DNA from 4 places in the Streptomyces sp. NPDC001714 genome. Region 3 is predicted to be linked to each of the others. Evidence: riboswitches for the same ligand, from Rfam matches in the RefSeq annotation. Region 3 holds a riboswitch; each other region holds the start of a gene.
The links. Region 3 has a riboswitch for cyclic di-AMP ahead of ACFY0P_RS01030 (transglycosylase SLT domain-containing protein). Riboswitches for the same ligand answer to the same signal wherever they lie in the genome.

Region 1 (4,940 bases), on a different contig from region 3:
GGGAGCCGTACGCGAGGAGCGCGTCGCCGACGCACATCGTCGACAGGTCGGCGAGGGCCGCCCGGCCCGCCGCGCCGAGGTGGGCGTCGACGATGGGCCGGAGCGCCGGGTCGGCCTGGACGAAGCCGTTGACCGCCCAGCCGAGGGCGCCGGCCAGGTCGCTGCCGTCGATGGCCGCGGTGACGGCGGTGAGGTCGGCGGGCGGCGCCCCGGCGTAGGTGCCGGAGAGGGTGATGTCCGGGGCGTAGGCGGGCTGGAGCTCGGCGGCCGCGGCGGTCGCGCCGCCGCCCTGGCTGTACCCGAACAGGCCCACCCGCGAGGCCGCGGTGACCGAGGCACCGGTCAGGTTCCGGGCGGCGCGCACGGCGTCGAGGACGGCGTGGGCGCCGTCGAGCCGGTTGACGTAGGTGTGGAGCCGGTCCGTGGCGCCGAGTCCTACGTAGTCGGTGACGACGACCGCGACGCCTTCGGCGAGCAACCGGTAGATCGACAGGTCCTCGTAACCTACCGACACCGTCCGGCCGTTGAGGAGCAGCGGGTACTGCAGGCCCATGGAGGCGGCGCACTGGTCGCCCTGCCCCATGGTGCCGGGGGCCAGCGCGACCAGCGGGCGGGCGCCGGGGCCGAGCCAGGGGGCGCTGGGTTCGATGTAGGCGCCGGTGACGGCGACGGGGTCGCCCGCCGAGTCGGTGGACTTGTACATCAGCCGGGTCGCGGTGCCCGGCAGCGGGCCGGACAGGCTCGGCAGGCTCAGGGCCAGCGGGAGGGGTTCGGTGCGCACGAGGGCGCCGTCGGCCGTGGGCAGGGCTGCCGGCGGGTCGTAGAAGGCGGGGATGGTGACGCCCCGGGAGACCTCCGCCCGGGAGGCCGTGGCCTGCAGGGTCTGCAGACAGAGGCAGGCGGCAGCGGCGACGGCGGTGGCCAGCAGGCGAACGCGGACAGGCATGGGGAACCTCCTGGACGTGCTGGACGTGGGAGGTGCAACGGACGTCCCCGGAGCGGCCGACGGGGCAGGTGCGGTTTACCCGACGGTAACGAGCCGCACATTACCGGCGGTAGCAGTCGTCAGGTTACGGTTCAGTAATATGACGGTCGGTCAACAGGCCCGCACGGCCCCCGCAGTAACGCGCCTGGGCGGACTCGACAGCGCGGAGCACGACGAGATGCTCCCCACGTCCGAGCCCGCCCAGGACAGACTGCGCAGCAGGTGAGAAGGGTCAGACCGAGTTCCGCTTGGTGCGCCACAGCAGCGCGGCCCCGGCGGCCAGCAGCAGCCCGCCGAAGACCGCGGGCCACAGGTGGGCGCCGGTCTCGGCGAGACCGCCCTGGACGGCCTGGGGCTCGGTCTGCGAACCGGTGGCCGGTGTCTCCTGGCCGGCCGGTACGGCGGCCGCCGTGCCGGTCGGCGCGGCGGTGCTGCCGGCCGGGGCCTCGGTGTCGGGCCGCTGCGTCGGCTCGCTGATCACACCGCCGCCCGACGACTTGGTGGTCGACGTCTTCTTCGGCGACGCGGTCGCGTAGACCCTCGGCAGCCCGGTGCCGCCGGAGCCGGAGCCGGGCGCGGTGGCGGTGGCGGTGGCGGTGGCGGTGGCGGTCTCCGTGGCCGGGGTGTCGGCCGGGGGCTCGGACGACGGCTGATCGGGGGACGGCCGGCCGGAGGACGGCTGATCGGTCGCCGGCGCGGACGGCTCGGCGCTCTGCGTCTCGGCCGGCGGGGTGACCGGGCTCGCGGTCCCGCTCGGCTCCGCGCTCTGGGACGGCGGCTGCTCGTCGGCCCCCGCACCGCACTTGCGACCGGAGTTGATGCAGTCGACCATCTTCCGCATCAGGCTCTCGTCGAAGACGTTGATGAAGTCGCCGTGGTCGGTGACCGGCTTGTGCAGCTGCTCGGGGAACGAGTCCACCGCGAACAGCGGGACCGTACGGCCGCCGTCCTGGAGGCTCGGAGCGTCCACGTCGTAGACGATGCGCTGCACCAGCTGCGGGATGGCCTGGAAACCGGCCGGGCAGCTGCCGTCGGGAGCCTCGAACGCCACGTGGGTGCGGTGGTTGGCGCTGTCGATGTTCCGGCCGTCCCAGCAGCTCTGGAACCTGAACGTGCGCACGACGTCACTGCCGGAGGGGCAGAGCGGGTACTTGTCCTTGAGCTGCCGGTCCTCGTAACCGGTGCAGCTCCAGGAGGCGTTGGCGTTGGCCGGGCCGTTGACGAACGCCTTGGCGTCGCCGGTGATGATGCGCAGCAGCCGGGGCATCTCGGTGACCTTGGAGGTCGGGTTGCCCTCGAAGGTCAGCGTGACCTCCTTCGCCGTGACGATCTGCCCCGCGTTGCCCTCGGTGCCGCCGCCCGGCTTGTCGGCGTCCCGCTCCTGCTTGCCGTTCTGCAGCCGCAGCACGGGCCAGTAGTACGTGGACTTGTCGCCCTGGTCCGCGCAGCTGGTGTCGGCGTTCGCGAGGTCCTGGTCGCTGGCGAAGGCGTTGTTGGACTGGTTGCCGATGTAGTCGTGGAAGTGGTGGGCGCCGTTGGAGACACCGGGCGCGACGATCACGTTGTCCGAGTTGAACAGGCCGTTCGCGTTGACGCCGCAGCTGGAGCTGAAGGTGCCGGTGGAGCCGCCGGGTTGCTCGGCCGGGGTCGCGACGTTCGGCTGGACGGAGGTGATGTCCGCGTAGTCGGAGGCGACCGGGCCGTTGCCGCCCTGGCCGACCGCACCGGTGCCCTGGCTCGGCGCCGCGCTGCCCTGGCCGCTCTGGCTCGGCGTGGCACTGCCCTGGGGCGTGGCCGACTGCCCGTCGCCCTGGTTCGAGGAGCGGAGGGTGCAGGCGGCGAGGTCGTCGAGGCCCTGCGGGCGGTCGCCCTCGCGGGCGATGGCGTCGGAGATGCGCTGGATCGACTCGGACCGCTTCTCCTTCAGCGGATTCATGATCGTCTCGTCGGCGAGGCCGGGGTTCTGCTCGATTGCCGCCGCGGACTGGGTGAGTTGCTGGTAGGCGGCCGCGATCTGCTGGTCCAGCTGGGCGAGTTCGCGGTCGACGTCGGCCCGGGCCGCGTCGGGCACCGCCGTCAGCCGGCTGCCGACGTCGGGGCAGTAGACCGTGGGAGCGGAGAGCACCTGGCCGGTGGCGACCTGGCCCTGCTGGTCCCCGCCGCCCTCGGTGGCCGAGGCGTAGACGTTCACCGCGACCAGTCCTCCGCCGCCGAGCATCAGGGCGACCGCTGCAAAGGTCGCGCGCTGTGCGCCGGTCGGGCGTCTGCGCCTGTTGCGTCTCAAGGTCGTTCCCCTGCGTGTCGTAGGCGGCCGGGCATGGAAATCCCCCGCCCTATACGGCCCACGGCGCCATCGTGTTCAACAGACCCACGAATTCACGGTGACCTCACAGAAAGCGCGTGCCCGGGAGCAGGGTGAACGCGACCGACGGCAACGCCCCGGTGACCCTGCGAATGCAATGGATGCGCGCGAAATGCCGTTCCGTACGGTCGAGTTCCGAACGCTAAGACGAACATCACAAATACGTATCGGACAATAGCCACTTCAACCTTCACACGAGTGACACAAGTTGGCTAAGTTGACGGGCAAGCCGCTCGGCTCCCCCCGGCGAATCCCGTCGGGCCGCGCGGCCTCCGCCGAGTCCGGTGCCCCGCAGGGGCGGATCCGGAGCCGGGGACCCAACCGAACCACTGGGGTGAATCGGCCGACCGTCCGCAAGGGCAGAGGCCGTAGGGCATGCCTTCCGGACTTCACCGCGCCCGAACCCGACAGCTAACCCGGTAGGCGGAGTACGGAAGGAGCACGACCCCTCAATGGCGCCCGAGAGCCGTGACGAGGTTCGACAGCGGATCGACAGCCTCTACGACCAGGCTGAGAACGCCACCGGGAACTACAACGCCACCCGTGCGATGAGCGGGGGCTCGCGCTCACGTGGTGTCCCGCTGTTCAAACGGCCCCGTCGCGACGACCCGGGCCTCGACAACATCGCCCGGGAGTGGTTCGAGGGAGCGCGCTCGAAGCTGGGGCCGAGCGTTCCGGCCGCGCTGCCCACCGACCGGCTGCCCAGCCGGCCCGGCCCGCGCCGGCCCGTCAGCGCCATGGCCGCCGACCTGCTCGGCCAGCTGGAGGACTCGGGCCCGGCCCGGCTGGAGCTGACCGCGGGGCCGTCCGCGCAGAGCGAGATCGAGGTCGTCCGTGAGCTGCCGGCGCGCCCGAAGCTGGAGTTGACGGCGGGGCCCGCGGCGGCGCTGCCCGCGGGGACTATGGGTGGGCCCAGGACGCTGCCCGCCGCCGCGCCGCAGCGGCCTACGCCGGGTACCTCCAAGACCAAGAACCAGCTCAAGCTCGCCAAGGCCCGCGAGATGCTGTCCCAGCGCACCGGGCAGCGGGCGGTCGCCGCCCTCGAACCCGCCCCGGCCCCGATGCCGGTCGCCCAGGCCGCTCCGCCGGCACCCAGCCCCTGGCCCACGCCCGAGGCCCCGGCGCAGCAGTGGCAGGCTCCGGCCGCCGGCATACCGAACCAGCGCACCGGCAGCGGCTCCGCCCGCACCGACTCCCTCGCCGCCACGCGCGCGCTCCCGGCGGTGACCGAGACGGGCGGCATCCCGATCGTGTCCCCGTCGGACACCGGTACCTTCCGCATCATGACCCCGGGCGGTACCGACAGCACCCCGACCCGGGCCCCGGCGGACTCGAGCGGCTTCCGCATCATGACCCCCGGCGGCGCCGACAGCACCCCGACTCAGGCCCCGGCGGACTCGAGCGGCTTCCGCATCATGACCCCCGGCGGCTCGGGCGGCGGGACCTACCAGACCGCGCCCCCCATGGACGCGGGCGCCGCCCAGGCTCCGGCCCCGTCCCCGGGGGACTCCGGCTCCTTCCGCATCATGACGCCGGGCGCCACGGGCTCGTTCCCGATGCCGACCGCGGCCGACGCGGGCGCCTTCCCGACCA
Region 2 (4,940 bases), on a different contig from region 3:
AGATTTCCGTACGGTTTCGGGAAATCGAGTTCAAGATCCGGGGTTCAGGGCCAGGGGTTCACGATCCGGAGCAGGGCGACGACCGTCGCCGCCACGGCAGCTCGTCCGACGTCGGCCGGGGGGTCGACTCGTCGCCCTCCAGGGTGCGCGCGATCGCGGAGCTGATCTCCTCCAGCTGTGTCACCTGCTCGGCGGAGAGATGGTCGAAGACCGCCGCCCGCACCGTCTCCACGTGGCCCGGCGCCGTGCGCTCCAGCACCGCCATGCCCTCGTCCGTCAGGATCGCGAAGCTGCTCCGTTTGTCCCACTGACAGTCCTCGCGCCGGATCAGCCCGTCCTTCTCCAGCCGGGTCACGGCGTACGTCAGCCGGCTCCGGGTGATCTTCGACTTCTCGGCGAGATCGGTCATGCGCAGCTTGCGCTCCGGCGCCTCGGAGAGGTTGGCAAGGATGCCGTAGTACAAATGGGGCATGCCGGCGTCCTGCTGGAGCTGCCGGTCGATCGCATCCTCGAGGAGATGCGTCGCCGCCATGTAGGCGCGCCAGGCGCGCTGCTCCTTCGGAGTGAGCCAGCGAGTCGTCATGGCACCAGTGTAGGTTTGTTTCAAACTTTAACCAAGCGTCCATGTCAGAGCAGGCAGGCCGATCGCCGATCCCGGCCAGCCCGCCCGCCGCCGGGAGTGAGCGCGTCCGATGCCGTACCCCTACGTCCTGCTGTCCGCCGCCGTCTCCCTCGACGGCTACCTCGACGACACCGGCCCCGACCGGCTCCTGCTCTCGTCCCCCGCCGACTTCGACCGCGTCGACCAGGTACGGGCCTCCGTCGACGCCATCCTGATCGGCGCCGGCACCATCCGCGCGGACAACCCGCGGCTCCTGGTCAACTCCCCGCAGCGGCGCACGGCCCGGACCGCCGCCGGCCGGTCCGAGTACCCCCTCAAGGTCACGGTCACCGCGACCGGCGACCTCGACCCGGACGCGAAGTTCTGGCACACCGGCGGCGAGAAGATCGTGTACACGACGGACGAGGGCGCGCTGCGGGCCCGTGCCCTCGGGATCGCCGCCGACGTCGTCTCCCTCGGTGCCGACCTCGACTGGCGGCTGCTCCTCGAGCACCTGCACGACGTACGGGGCGTACGGCGTCTGATGGTCGAGGGCGGCGGCACCGTCCACTCCCAGCTCCTCCAGCAGGGCCTGGCCGACGAGCTCCAGCTGGTCCTGGCCCCCCTCTTCGTCGGCGACCCGAAGGCACCGCGGCTGTTCGGGCCCGGCGGCTACCAGGGCGGGCGGCTGCGGCTGCTGGAAACCCGCCGTATCGAGGACGTCGTCCTCATGCGCTACGAGCCCACCGCCCCCGGCACCGGCGGTTCGGCGTCCGCCGCGGACCGGCACTGGCTGCGGCTCGCCTGCGAACTCGCGGCCGAGTGCCCGCCGTCCCGGACCGCGTTCAGCGTGGGCGCGGTGGTCGTCGCGGCCGACGGCACGGAACTGGCCCGCGGCCACTCCCGGGAGGCCGGCGACCCCGTGGTCCACGCGGAGGAGGCGGCCCTGGCCAAGCTCCCCGCGGACGACCCCCGGCTGGCCACGGCCACGGTCTACACCAGCCTCGAACCCTGCACCCACCGCGCCTCCCGCCCGCACCCCTGCGCCGAGCTGATCCTCCGGGCCGGGGTACGGCGGGTGGTGACGGCGTGGCGCGAGCCGGACACGTTCGTGGCGGCGGCCGACGGGACGGGAGCGCTGCGGGAGGCCGGGGTGCAGGTGCTGGTGCTCGGGGAGTACGAGGGGGAGGCGAAGGCACCCAACGTGCATCTGCTCGGCTGAGCGGGTGGGGCGCGTTCGGCGGCCGGGTGCGTGGTGGTTGCTCGCGCAGTTCCTCCCCCGGCCTTCGGCCGGGGGGTACCCCCAGAGCCCCCTCTGGGCGCGGTCACGGGACCTCCCCGCAGCCCCCGCCGGCCCCGTGAGCCTTAACCCGTGTGACTCCCCCTCTTCGGATGGCGTATGCTGGTGTCACCGACGCGGGGTGGAGCAGCTCGGTAGCTCGCTGGGCTCATAACCCAGAGGTCGCAGGTTCAAATCCTGTCCCCGCTACTGAAGCCCAGGGCCGGAATCCCAGAATTCAAGGATTCCGGCCCTGAGTCATGTCCAGGCACGTGTTCCTTTGCGCGGTCACGGTCAGTGTCCGGACGGCCGCCCTGTGCATAACACCTGAGTCACCATCAAAACCTGTGTGACTCCTGAGCCGAGCAGCGCGCACCGTCGACTCGACCGTTTTTGACCTGTCGTGGCAGGTAAGTCCGAGCTTTGAAAGCTTAATGATCAAGGCGAACAGCTTGGAATCCGATAGCCGGGTCTATTAACGTTCGATAACGCAGCGCGGTCGTCCCAGCCGTCACCCGAGACGGCTCCGTGCGCACGCGCCGAATCCCGCAAGGGAACCGGGGAACCACCACCTTGGGGTGAATCGCACGGCTACCGCCGGTACGAAACGGCCGGTATACGCGCGTAGGAGACCTTCCCGCTCCGAACCCGTCAGCTAACCCGGTAGGCGGCGGAAGGAAAGGAGTGCGCCCGCGTGGCGTCCAACCCGCCTGCTCCGGCAGCCCCGTTCGTGCCCAGCCAGCGTCAGCCCGAGACCTTCGGCTACCCCGGCTACCGCACCGACGAGGGCCCCTTCGAGGAGTGGAACCCCACCGAGGAGTCCCTCTCCGCGGTACGCGGCCGGCACCGGGTCGCCAAGCAGAAGGGCGGCGGGCTCGCCCGCAGCTCCACGGTTCTCGGCGTCGGCGTGATCGCCGCGGTCGGCGCGGGCGGCATGGCCAGCGCCAACACCGGCAAGCCGCCGGTCTCCATCTCGCTGCCCGACCTGCCGTCCTCCGTCGGCTCCCTGCTCGGTGAGGACGGCGGCCACCAGGCCACCCAGACCGCGTTGAGCAGCGTCACCACGACCGCCACCGACGCGGACTCCTCCTCGTCCGACGCCGGTGAGGCGCTGCGCAGCCGGATCATCGCCCAGGCCGCGCAGCAGCAGAACCAGTTCGACACCAAGGCCGGCGCCAAGGCCGTCGCCGCCGCCGACAAGGCGGTCGCCGACGCCGAGGCCAAGGCGGAGAAGGCGGCCGCCGCCAAGGCCGCCGCCGCCAAGGAGAAGGCCGAGGCCTCCGCGAAGCAGAAGGCCGAGCACGCCCGCCTCGCCGAGCTGGCCAAGCAGTACACGCTGCCCGTCGTCTCGTACACGATCACCGGCACCTTCGGCCAGGCCGGCTCCATGTGGTCCTCCGGCTACCACACCGGCCTCGACTTCGCGGCGCCCACCGGCACGCTGATCAAGGCCGTGCACAGCGGCACGGTCACCGAGGCCGGCTGGGCCGGCTCCTACGGCTACCGCACGATCATCACCCTCGACGACGGCACCGAGCTGTGGTTCTGCCACCAGTCCTCGATCAGCGTCAAGGTCGGCCAGAAGGTCGCCACCGGCGACGTCATCGGCCGCGTGGGCGCCACCGGCAACGTGACCGGCCCCCACCTCCACCTGGAGGTCCACCCGAACGGCCAGGCCACCGCCATCGACCCGATGACCTGGCTGCGCGGCAAGGGCCTCAACCCCTGACCTGATCCGGACCTCACCGACCGGCCTCCGGCGGCCCTGACGGCACCCCTCCGGCGTCAGGGCCGCCGGGGTGACGAGCCGGGGATTCCGCTTTTACGAGACCTTCGTAATCGACGGGATGGGTCACCGGGCGGCCCGTGTTGAAGTTGGGCATGACTGCTCTTCGCAAACTCGGCTCTTCCGACCTCGAGGTCTTCCCGCTCGCCCTCGGCGGCAACGTCTTCGGCTGGACCGCGGACGAGGCCACCTCCTTCGCCGTCCTCGACGCGTACGCCGCCGCGGGCGGCAACTTCGTCGACACCGCCGACTCGTACACGGCGTGGATCGAGGGCAACAAGGGCGGCGAGTCCGAGACGATCATCGGCAAGTGGGTCAAGGCGCGCGGCAACCGCGACGACGTCGTCATCGCGACGAAGGTCAGCCAGCACCCCGATTACCCGGGCCTGTCCGCCGCCAACATCAAGGCCGCCGCCGACGCGTCCCTGCGCCGTCTCGGCACCGACCACATCGACCTCTACTACACGCACTTCGACAAGCCCGAGATCCCGGTCGAGGAGATCATCGGCGCGCTGGACGAGCTGGTGCGGGCGGGCAAGGTCCGGCACATCGCCGCGTCCAACATCACCGCCGAGCGCCTCCAGGAGTCCCTGGACCTCTCCGACCGCGAGGGCCTCGCCCGGTACGTCGCCCTCCAGCCCCACTACAACCTGGTCTCCCGCGACACCTACGAGGGCCCCCTCCAGGACCTGGCCTCCCGCACCGGCCTCGCGGCCGTCCCCTACTTCTCGCTGGCCGCCGGCTTCCTCACCGGCAAGTACCGCCCCGGTACGACGGTCGACAGCGCGCGAGCGGGCCGCGCCGCCCAGTACGCCGAGTCGGAGCGCGGCCAGAAGGTCCTGGCGGCCCTGGACGAGATCGCCGCGGCCCACGAGGCCCCGATCCCCACGGTCGCCCTGGCCTGGCTGGCGGCCCAGCCCACCATCACGGCCCCGATCGCCTCGGCCCGCACCCTCGAACAGCTCCCGCCCCTGCTGGGCGTGGCGGACCTGACCCTGACGGACGAGGAACTGACGAAGCTGACAACGGCTTCGGCCTGACGGCTTCGGCCGCCTTCCTTCTCCTTCTCCCGCCGCTCACACATCTTTCGGCCGCAACGGTGCTCAGCGCCCACGGCGCATCCCGGCGGTGCCGAGCCGGCCGCGACCCCGGAGTGCTAACTCCGATACGGGTTGTGGGCCGGATACGGCACCGCCGCCCCGTACCACCCCGGTCCCCCGTAAGCCGACGGCGCCTGGCCGCCGTACCCCGGCCACCCGCCCGGCGCGGCCGTC
Region 3 (4,940 bases):
CACTGTCGACACCGCGCCGGACGACGGCCTCGTCCATGACGTCGTCGTGGTACAGCGTGGCCAGGTGGGTGAGCTCGACGACGACGGCCGACGGCACGACACCGGGCGCGTACGGATCGCCGAACTGCGCGGCGAGCATCACCAGCAGTGGGCGGAACCGCTTCCCGCCGGCCCGCACGAGGTGCTGCGCGGCCTCCGTGATGAACGGGACCTCGCTCTTGGTGGCTTCTAGCAAGCCTTCCTCGACAGCCGTCAATCCGGCCTGGACATCGGCTTCCAGAGCCTGGTCCCGCACGCTCAGCCCGAACGGCCCGACGACGGTCACGAGGGGTCTCCTGTCTGCTGGTGTCTACTGGCGATTACACGGTTTGTCGATAGGTCGCTGCCATCACTCAAGTCAGCGTATCCGGTCAGGTTTCGATCACCGAGGGCGCCCACGGTTACACCCCGGGCGCTATCGGATCACGACCGTTATGTTTTTGATCAGCCGATACGACCTGACATCTACTGACTTAACAGGAAGTGCGGGCAGTTGTCCCGAACCGAGGACCAGGCCGTGTCCTCCGCCAGGCCCCGCGCCGGGTTCGGATCCGGGGCGGCACCCGCGGGGCCGTCCGGCGGCACCCCCTCCGGATGACGGCCGCCCGGAAACGGCCCCGCCTCCCCCGCCCGACGTCACCCGCCCGGGCGTACCCCCTGCGCCGCCCGCCCAGGCCGACGCAGACACCCGGCGCACGAAGGGAGGCACCTCGCGCCCACCCGTATGCCCATCCTTCACGAGACCACGCACGACGACCTCCGCGTTCCCTTGACCGTCATCCCCTCGACCGACGGAACGGCATCCCTGCGCGCGCATGACGCCCGCGCAGCTCCCCGCCGGCTCGCGGGAGCCTCGGCACGTGCGGGTTCCCGCCCAGGGTGGCTGCCATGACAACGACGCGCACCACAGGGGAGGTTCCGCCCTCACGGTGGACACGCACACCGAAGATCCCCGGTTCCCCGCCACCCCCCGTCGGCGTGACGAGAATCACGCACGCCCACAACGACCTTCGACGCCCCCAGCCACCCCCGACACCTGACCCCGTCAATCAGCCGCGCCACCTTCCCCGTTGGGGCCGGCCGACGGCACGCACGCGTAGCCGAGGCTTCGGAAGTTGACGGAGAGCGCGCCACAGAGGCCGCCGATCGAGCGAGCGGGACCGCTGCCGGCACGCGGCCGCGCCACCGATCAGCCCGCACCCATCCGAGAGCCCCGAATCCGGCAATTCGGACTAATTATCTAAATCACTCCCATTAAGGGGCGCTCCGCAATCCTCTGCCGGAGCCAATCCGCACGGAAGAGAACGAGGTAGTTTTCCGTTGAACCATGAAAAAGGCGGATTCCACGAATCCCGGATGCCCGATTTGCCGTTATTGCGGTTTCGTGAAGTAGGTCACGCCGGCCCGGATGCCGCAAGTGCCACAGGCGACCCTTCCTCCCCTTTCCCTGTGGGCCAGTTGAGGGTTGGCAACCGCAAAGGATCAAGCACCCCATACGGCACAGATCAAGGTCAATCGGCATGTTGCGGGAATCAGGGTCTTGTTCCGGACATGTGCTCTCGCATACGTTCCGGCTCGCCGGGCGGACGCCGAATCCTGCCGCCGCCCGAAACGACCCAACGACGAGTTCATTCGCACGGCAGGAGCGGGGAACCCAGGTAAGTCGCCGGACCGGGCGGCCGACGTCAGCGGACAGACGTCGTTCCGGAACGGCTAGGGGTGAAGTCGCATCGCCTTCGGGCGGTGCGGCCGGGCACTCCCCGGGCCCGAACCCGACAGCTCACCTCGCAGGCGACGGAGAGGAACTTCGCCATGCCTGCTACCGCCCAGCTCCGCCGTCCCCGCCGTAACCGCATCGTCCGCACACTCGCCGTCGTCGGCACCGGCGCCGCCGTCCTCGCCCTCCCGCTCATCGGGGCGACCACCGCCTCCGCCGCCGCAGCCACCTCCACCAGCACGGCCTCGACGACCCTCGCCGGGTACCCGAACAACCTCGACGGCTGGATCCGCGAGTCGCTCGCGATCATGGCGGAGAAGCACATCCCGGGCACCTACAACGGCATATACCGCAACCTGATGCGGGAGTCCTCCGGCAACCCGCGGGCCATCAACCTCTGGGACTCCAACGCGGCCAAGGGCATCCCGTCCAAGGGCCTGCTCCAGGTGATCGACCCGACGTTCAAGGCGTACCACGTGGACGGCACGTCGTTCGACATCTACGACCCGGTCGCGAACATCACCGCCGCCTGCAACTACGCCGCCGCGCGGTACGGGTCGATCGACAACGTCCACGGCGCGTACTGACCGACGTCCCGCGTCAGCCGAAGAGTCTTTCGAGGACGACGGCGATGCCGTCGTCCTCGTTCGACGTGGTGACCTCGTCGGCCATCGCCCTGAGTTCGGGGTGGGCGTTGGCCATTGCCACCCCGTGGGCCGCCCACTCGAACATCGGGATGTCATTGGGCATGTCCCCGAACGCGATGGCCTGTCCGGGGCTCAGCCCCAGACGGTCGGCGGCCAGCGCGAGCCCGGTCGCCTTGGTCACCCCGCACGGCTGAAGTTCGACGGTCCCCGGCCCCGACATGGTGACCGTCGCCAGCGATCCGACCACCGAGCGGGCGGTCGCCGCCAGTTCGTCGTCGGACAGGGTGTGGTGGCGCAGCAGCACCTTGCTGATGGGCGCGCACCACAGGTCGTCGCGCCGGGCGACGCGCAGCGCGGGCAGCGTGGGGTGGGGCATCAGATAGCCCGGCTCGATGAGCGTGAGCCCGTCCACGCCGTCCTGGTCGACCGCCGCGTACACCTGGCCGACCTCGGCCTCGATCTTGCCGAGTGCGGTCTCCGCCAGCTCCCGGTCCAGGGTGACCGACCACAGCAGCCGGTTCGCGCCGGCGTCGTACACCTGCGCGCCCTGGCCGCAGACCGCGAGTCCCGTGCAGCCGAGGTCGTCGAGGAGCGGGCGCACTCTCGGGGCGGGCCGGCCGGTCACCACGAGATGCCGGGCACCGGCCCGGCCGGCCCGCGTGAGCGCGGCCAGCGACCGTTCCGAGAGGGTGTCGTCGCCGCGCAGCAACGTGCCGTCCAGATCGGTGGCGATCAGTGAGTACGGGGAGGGTGCGACCATGATCAGAGAATACGGACAGCGCGGCCCTCGGACTCACAGTGCGTTTCGGCCTCAAGTGACGCCCGCCGCCTCCTTGATGGGGCCGTTGTCAGTGGCGGGCGTTACGTTTTCCGAGATGCTCGGCAACTGCCCCGAGGACCCGGCCTGCGGCGCGCCGTACGCCGCGGAGGTCCGGCGACTCGGACTCTGGTTCGACGGGGACGGCTACGCCGCCGAACTGGACACCGCGCGCGAGCTGTTGGGGCTGCACTTCACCGACGCGCGCAGCCGGCCGGCCCGGCATCCGCACGACGGTGACCTGATCGAGAAGCTCCTCGGGCGTTCCGCCGCCGGTGGTGGTGTTCGGCGTGTGCCGCCCGGGGAGGAGGCGCAGCCCTCGGGGCCGGGTGACGGTCCGGCCCCGGGATGTCAGGCGTGGGCCGCAGCCAGGTGCCTGGCCAGGCGCGGTGAGGCGAACTCCGTACCGCACACGAACCGCATCACCGGCCCGTACGACGCCGCCGCCGGGAGCCCCGTGAAGTACAGGCCGGGTACGGAGGACACGTATCCGGCGCCGAGTCTCGGGGCGCCGCGAGTGACCGCGACACCGGTGCGCAGCCCGGGGCCGAGGAAGTCCATCGCGGCGGTGTCCACGCGGTAGCCGGTGGCGGCTATGACGTGGTCGGCGGTGAGGCGTTCGGTGCCGCCGTCGTGAGTGCGGACGGTGAGGACCGGAGCGCCGTCGGAGGTCTCGGCGCCGATCACGGCGGAGACCTCGCGGACCTGGACCTTGCCCTCGAAGCGGTCGCGCAGCCACCAGGCGCCGAGCGGGCCGAGCACCCGGCGGACCAGGTAGTGGCGGGTCTGTGCCGGGAGGTAGCGGTAGGGGTGCGGGTAGTAGCTGAGCGCCCACAGGGACCAGGCCCGGCCGAACGGCGACTCGGGGCGCAGCTTCGGCTGGTCCCAGGGCGGGGCGCCGAAGGCGACCTTGCCGCGCCCTCGCGAGACCACCCGTACCCGGGCACCGGCCTCGGCGGCGAGGGCCGCCGTCTCCAGCGCGGACTGCCCGGCACCGACCACGATGAGCTCCTTGCCGGAGAAACGGGTCAGATCGTGGTGCTGGGAGCTGTGCGAGACCAGCCCGGCGGGTCCGTCGGCGCCTGCCTCGGCGAGTTCGGCGGGGAGGCGGGCGAGCCCGGACAGGCCGGTGGCGACGACGACCGCACGGGCCGTGAACGACTCCCCCGAGTCCAGCTTCAGTTCGAAGCCCGCCGCGCCTTGCGCCTTGTGCCGGTCCGCCTTGTGCCGGTCCTCATGGTGTCGGTCCGCCGTGTGCCGGTCCACGGAGACCACCCGCACCCGCTCCAGTTCGGGCAGCAGTTTCTGCTGGAACCACTCGCCGTAGCCGATGAAGGTCTCCACCGGGATGACGTCCTCGTCGGTCACCAGCCGGCGGATGCCCGCGGCGTCGCAGTAGTCGGCGAGGGTGTGACCGCGCTGCGGGCAGTCCAGGTTGGAGGCGGCGGGGGTGGACTTCAGGATCATCCCGGCCGGCATGTGGTCGCGCCAGCTGACCATGGGGTCGCCGAAGACCCGGACGGGAATGCCACGCGCCCGCAGATGGGCGGCCGTGGACAGCCCGAAGGGCCCGGCACCGATGACTGCTACCGGTTCGATCACGAAGTCCCCCCTGGAACGTGGTCCCTACCTCGTGCCGGCACTGGAGCCGCGGCGGTTGGTGCGCCACAGCTGGTAGAGGTGCTTCGCGCCCGGACGCACGAAGCGGGCGAGCATCGTG
Region 4 (4,940 bases), on a different contig from region 3:
CGTCGTCGAGGCCGACCTCGACCTCGACCGTGGGGTTGCCTCGGGAGTCCAGGATTTCCCGGGCTACGACGACGTCGATGGACGGCACGAGCATCTCCTTCTTGGGATGTGACGCTGGTTGTGCGGGGCGCACGTGGGCCTCGTCGGCCCTTGCTCAGCCTTGCGACTAGAGCCTAACCGTCCCAGGGCCGTCGGCCGGCACGACCGACCGGCCCGTGGACACACAGACGGTACCCATTGTTCACGCGCGGAACAAAGGGGTCCCGATGAAGAACGGAAGAAGAGCGGGCCAAGAGGGGGCCGAGAGGGGGACGGCAAAGAGAAACCCGCCCCGGTGCGTTCGGGGGAAAACGCACCGGAGCGGGGGCCCGTGGGGGACGGGGGTGGCCCTCACGTGGCCTCCACTATGGGGACCACGGTTGTGTGGGAGCTGTGGTTCAGCTGGGCGCCGCCTCATACTCACGGCGGCCGCACCGCGCCTTACTTCAGGTGCAGCTGCTGGCCCGGGTAGATGAAGTCGGCGTCGTCGACGATGTCCTTGTTCAGCTTGAACAGCGCCTGCCAGCCACCCTTGACCTTGTGCTTCTCGGCGATCGAGCTGAGGGTGTCGCCCTTGACGACCTTGTACTCGCCGTCGCCCTTCTTGACCTTCTTGCCGGTCGGGGTGGTGACGGTCTTCTTGGCGGCCGGGCGCTCGGCGGAGCGGGAGGCGGCCTGGGTGTCGGTCGAGCGGGTGGCGGTGCTGCTGCTCGACGAGCTGGAGCTGCTGCCGGTGTAGGTGGCACCGGACAGGCCCGTGCCGCAGACCGGCCAGGCGCCCTTGCCCTGGGCGGCGAGGACCTTCTCGGCGATCTGGATCTGCTGCGCCTTGGTGGCCTGGTTGGCCTGCGCGGCGTACTGCGTGCCGCCGTACGCGGCCCAGGTGGAGGCGGAGAACTGCAGACCGCCGTAGTAGCCGTTGCCGGTGTTGATGGCCCAGTTGCCACCGGACTCGCACTGGGCGACGGCGTCCCACTCGGAGGCGGTGGCGGCGGAGGCGCTGCCGGCCGCCATCAGCGGGGCGGCGACGGCGACGCCGGTGACACCGGCGACAGCGATGGCGCGGACGGCCTTGGACGGACGACGGTGCTTGCCCTTGCCGGAGAACAGCATGGATCGATCCCCTCACCGACGCCTGCGAGGTGAGCTGTCGGGTTCGGGCCGGTTGAGTTGCCCGGCCGCACACCCGTGTGTCGGTGCGCGGCTTCACCCCGAGCCGGATCGGCGGCCTCAACCACCGGTCCCGGCACTTACCTTGGGTCCCCCGCTCCTGCCTACGGCGCATGACGCGACGACTGTTCCCGGACAGCCGCTGGCAGGACTCGGCGTTGCGACGGCCGGGGCTCGTGGTGACGAGCGGCCTTGACCGTAAACAGGCCATCAGGTGAATTTCAAAGATGATCAGGGCTTCTGAGACTCATCCCACACTTTCACCAAAACGGACATTCAACTCGAAACGGGGCGTCAACTCCCGTTACTTTTCGCCCGATTCGCTGCCGAGTTTCAGGGTCTGACCGGGGGTGATGGCGTTCGGGTCGGTGCCGATGTCGGCCTTGTTCACGGCGTAGAGCGCGCGCCATCCGCCGTCGAGGTCAAGGGAGTCGGCGATGGAGGCGAGGGTGTCGCCGTCACGGACGGTGTAGGTGCCGCCGCCACTGGAGGCGTGCCGGCCGGAGGAGGTGGCACTCTGACCGTTTGTCACGCTTTCGTCCGCCGAGCCGCCACGGTGCTTGCCGCCACCACTGACGGCACCCGTGTCGACCAGACTCCAAGAACCCCCGGTCTGCGACGAATTGTCCGAGTCGTCGGTCCCCGAAGTGGCGGGACTCTCACTCGCCCTCGAGGTACCGGAGCCAGAGGATTCCGACTTGTCCGTCTTGGTGGATTTGCTGGAGGTGTCCGTCTTCGAGTCGCTGCCGGCACTCGCGTCCGGAGAGGGGGTGGCGGAGTCGTTCGCGGAGTCCGTGGCGCCCGAAGAGGAGTCGGAACCGGAGGAGGACGAGTCGGACAGCCCAGAGGACGAATCCGATGAGCCGGAGGAACCAGACGAACCACCCGAGTCGCCGAGTCCCGTGTCGACGTTCACCGAGGCGTCGTCGGACGAGAGCCCGGCGAGCAGGGCGCAGGTCCGCCAGGGCTTGGTGCCCTGGTCGGCGAGTATCTTCTCGGCGACCGCGATCTGCTGCGAACGGCTCGCCTGGTCGGGCGTGGTGGCGTACTCCTGGCCCCCGTACTTGTTCCAGTCGTCCAGGGAGATCTGGAGGCCGCCGTAGTAGCCGGTGCCGTTGTCGGCGCTCCAGGAGCCGCCGCTCTCGCACTCGGCCACCTGGTCCCAGGTGGAGCCGTCGGCCGCGCTGGCGCTCACCGCGCCGAGGAGCGGGATGGCGATGGCGGAGCCGGTCACCCCGGCCGCGACGAGGAGTGCCGGAGCCTGGCGGGGGCGACGGTGACGACCGTTCCCGGAGAGCATGCGGAAACCTTTCGAGCGACAGCGGTGACCGGCGCGGCGGGTCCCGCAGGGGCGCCGCGCTGATGGGTGAACGTATCCGCAGACGATCACTTGTCACAAGTTAATGCCGCGTAGATCACGTGAAGATCACAGACTTGAACGCCGGTCACCTTTTGCCCGTACGGACCGGTACGGGCCTGGGCACTTGGCTTCCGTGATGCCCACGGTGGCCTCGAAGGGTGGGACGAGCGGTTGACGCTGGAGAGGCCTCGCCCTCGGCGATGACAGGCCTCGAACCGCGCCTGCCGGTCCTCTCGATGGCGTACCCCCACGGCGGCGGGCCCCCCACCCACCCCCCTTCAAGAGCCGCAGGAACAGTACGAATCGGCTCCGGTCCACGGTTGACCGCGGGCACGGACACAGCTGTAGCGTTGATCACGTCAGCCCCTTCACGGCTGGCAAGGTCCCGGAGCCCTGGCCGGCTCTGGGACCTCTTGCTTTGCCGGGAATCTAACGCGCGACAGGACATAGTGCCGAGAAACAGTCGGAATTCCCTCGTGGGTGCCCGTTTCTCCCTATATCAGGGCCAGAACCGGCGTTTCCGTGGCAGGGCGACCATCGGTCAGCTCCCGCTACGGTTTTCCTTGTGAACGTCCCGAACACCGCCCCCGAACCCTTCACCTGGGAGTTCGCCTCCGATCCATACCCGGCCTACGCCTGGCTGCGCGAGCACTCGCCGGTCCATTGGACGAAGCTGCCCAGCGGAGTGGAGGCCTGGTTGGTGACCCGCTACGCCGACGCGCGCCAGGCTCTCGCCGACGGGCGGCTTTCGAAGAACCCCGACCATCACGCCGAGGAAGCGCACGGCAAGAGCAGGACCGGCATCCCCGGTGAGCGCAGCGCCAATCTCATGACGCATCTACTCAATATCGACCCACCGGACCACACCCGGCTGCGCCGCCTCGTCTCCCAGGCGTTCACTCCCCGCCGCGTGGCGCAATTCGCGCCGCGCGTACAGGAGTTGACCGACGACCTCATCGACCGGTTCGCACCACAGGGCGAGGCCGACCTCATCCACGACTTCGCCTTCCCCCTTCCCATCTATGCGATCTGCGACCTGCTCGGAGTCCCGCGCGAGGACCAGGAAAAGTTCCGCGAGTGGGCGGGGATGATGATCCGGCATGGAGGAGGTCCACGCGGCGGCGTCGCCCGTTCCGTCAAGAAGATCCGCGCCTACCTCGCCGAACTCATCCACCGCAAACGCAGCGACCTCGGCGAGGACCTGATCTCAGGACTCATCCGCGCCTCCGACCAGGGCGAACACCTCACCGAGAACGAAGCCGCCGCCATGTGTTTCGTACTTCTGTTCGCGGGCTTCGAGACCACCATCAATCTCATCGGCAACGGCCTGTATGCACTGCTGCGCAATCCCACGCAACGGGACCGGCTCCAGAAGTCGATCGAGCGCGGTGACAACGGACTGCTCGACACCGGAGTGGAAGAGCTGCTCCGCTATGACGGACCGGTGGAGCTGGCCACCTGGCGCTTCGCCACCGAAGCCCTCACCATCGGCGGACAGCGTATTGCCACCGGCGATCCGGTGCTCGTCGTCCTGGCCGCCGCAAACCGCGACCCTGCACGATTCTCGGCACCCGACACAATCGACCTCGCCCGCGGCGACAACCAGCACCTCGGATACGGCCACGGCATCCACTACTGCCTGGGCGCACCCTTGGCCCGCCTCGAAGGCCGTACGGCCCTCAAGACGCTGCTGCACCGCCTCCCCGACCTCCGGCTCGCAGCAGACCCCGCCGACCTGCGCTGGCGAGGTGGGCTCATCATGCGCGGGTTGCGGGAACTGCCCGTGCAGTTCACCGCCCTCTGACCGAAGTCACCTCTCCACTCCCTCCGTGGCCCGCACCGCGTCCCGGTAGGCCCGGGCCGCCGCTCGCAGGGCCGCCTCCGGGTCGACGCCCTCCGCCTCCGCGCGGGCCGCCAGCGCGAGCAGTTCGTAGCCGATGCCCGGGGCCTGCGGCAGCGGCACCTCAAGGCCCGCCGTCCGCACCCGGGAGGCCAGCTTCGCCGCCAGTGCGAGACCCGGCTGGGCGAGGGGTATGCCGTCCGTGACGGACGCGCGCCGCTTCTCCACCGCCTTCGTCCGCAGCCAGTGCTCCTTGACCTCCTCCGGCGTCGACGCCGTCTCGTCCCCGAAGACGTGCGGGTGGCGGTGGATGAGCTTCGCGACGATGCCGCCGGCCACGTCGTCGATCGAGAAGGGGGCCTCCGGGTCCTCCTCCGCGATCCGCGCGTGGAAGACGACCTGGAGGAGCACGTCGCCCAGCTCCTCCCGCAGCTCGTCGCGGTCGCCTTCCTCGATCGCCTCGACGAGTTCGTACGCCTCCTCGATGCCGTACTTCGCAAGGCCCTGGTGGGTCTGCCGGGACGACCAGGG

Region 1: another riboswitch for cyclic di-AMP. It lies ahead of ACFY0P_RS05925 (C40 family peptidase); the one in region 3 lies ahead of ACFY0P_RS01030 (transglycosylase SLT domain-containing protein).
Region 2: another riboswitch for cyclic di-AMP. It lies ahead of ACFY0P_RS11600 (M23 family metallopeptidase); the one in region 3 lies ahead of ACFY0P_RS01030 (transglycosylase SLT domain-containing protein).
Region 4: another riboswitch for cyclic di-AMP. It lies ahead of ACFY0P_RS35500 (transglycosylase family protein); the one in region 3 lies ahead of ACFY0P_RS01030 (transglycosylase SLT domain-containing protein).

The regions. Positions count from the first base shown of each region.
Region 1 is NZ_JBIAUL010000002.1:303,762-308,701, reverse strand. It holds gene ACFY0P_RS05940 (lipase family protein) at 1-946, opposite strand, end outside; gene ACFY0P_RS05935 (hypothetical protein) at 1,086-1,211, shown strand; gene ACFY0P_RS05930 (DUF1996 domain-containing protein) at 1,218-3,203, opposite strand; cyclic di-AMP (ydaO/yuaA leader) riboswitch at 3,611-3,789, shown strand; gene ACFY0P_RS05925 (C40 family peptidase) at 3,800-4,940, shown strand, end outside.
Region 2 is NZ_JBIAUL010000003.1:620,366-625,305, forward strand. It holds gene ACFY0P_RS11585 (MarR family winged helix-turn-helix transcriptional regulator) at 59-583, opposite strand; gene ACFY0P_RS11590 (dihydrofolate reductase family protein) at 693-1,823, shown strand; tRNA gene ACFY0P_RS11595 (tRNA-Met) at 2,017-2,090, shown strand; cyclic di-AMP (ydaO/yuaA leader) riboswitch at 2,408-2,567, shown strand; gene ACFY0P_RS11600 (M23 family metallopeptidase) at 2,575-3,609, shown strand; gene ACFY0P_RS11605 (aldo/keto reductase) at 3,762-4,706, shown strand; gene ACFY0P_RS11610 (PrsW family intramembrane metalloprotease) at 4,823-4,940, opposite strand, start outside.
Region 3 is NZ_JBIAUL010000001.1:207,023-211,962, reverse strand. It holds gene ACFY0P_RS01035 (polyprenyl synthetase family protein) at 1-325, opposite strand, end outside; cyclic di-AMP (ydaO/yuaA leader) riboswitch at 1,650-1,848, shown strand; gene ACFY0P_RS01030 (transglycosylase SLT domain-containing protein) at 1,852-2,343, shown strand; gene ACFY0P_RS01025 (HAD family hydrolase) at 2,357-3,163, opposite strand; gene ACFY0P_RS01020 (FAD-dependent oxidoreductase) at 3,572-4,822, opposite strand; gene ACFY0P_RS01015 (ATP-grasp domain-containing protein) at 4,847-4,940, opposite strand, start outside.
Region 4 is NZ_JBIAUL010000016.1:105,488-110,427, forward strand. It holds gene eno (phosphopyruvate hydratase) at 1-94, opposite strand, end outside; gene ACFY0P_RS35500 (transglycosylase family protein) at 481-1,152, opposite strand; cyclic di-AMP (ydaO/yuaA leader) riboswitch at 1,157-1,331, opposite strand; gene ACFY0P_RS35505 (transglycosylase family protein) at 1,514-2,509, opposite strand; gene ACFY0P_RS35510 (cytochrome P450) at 3,135-4,373, shown strand; gene ACFY0P_RS35515 (nucleoside triphosphate pyrophosphohydrolase) at 4,380-4,940, opposite strand, start outside.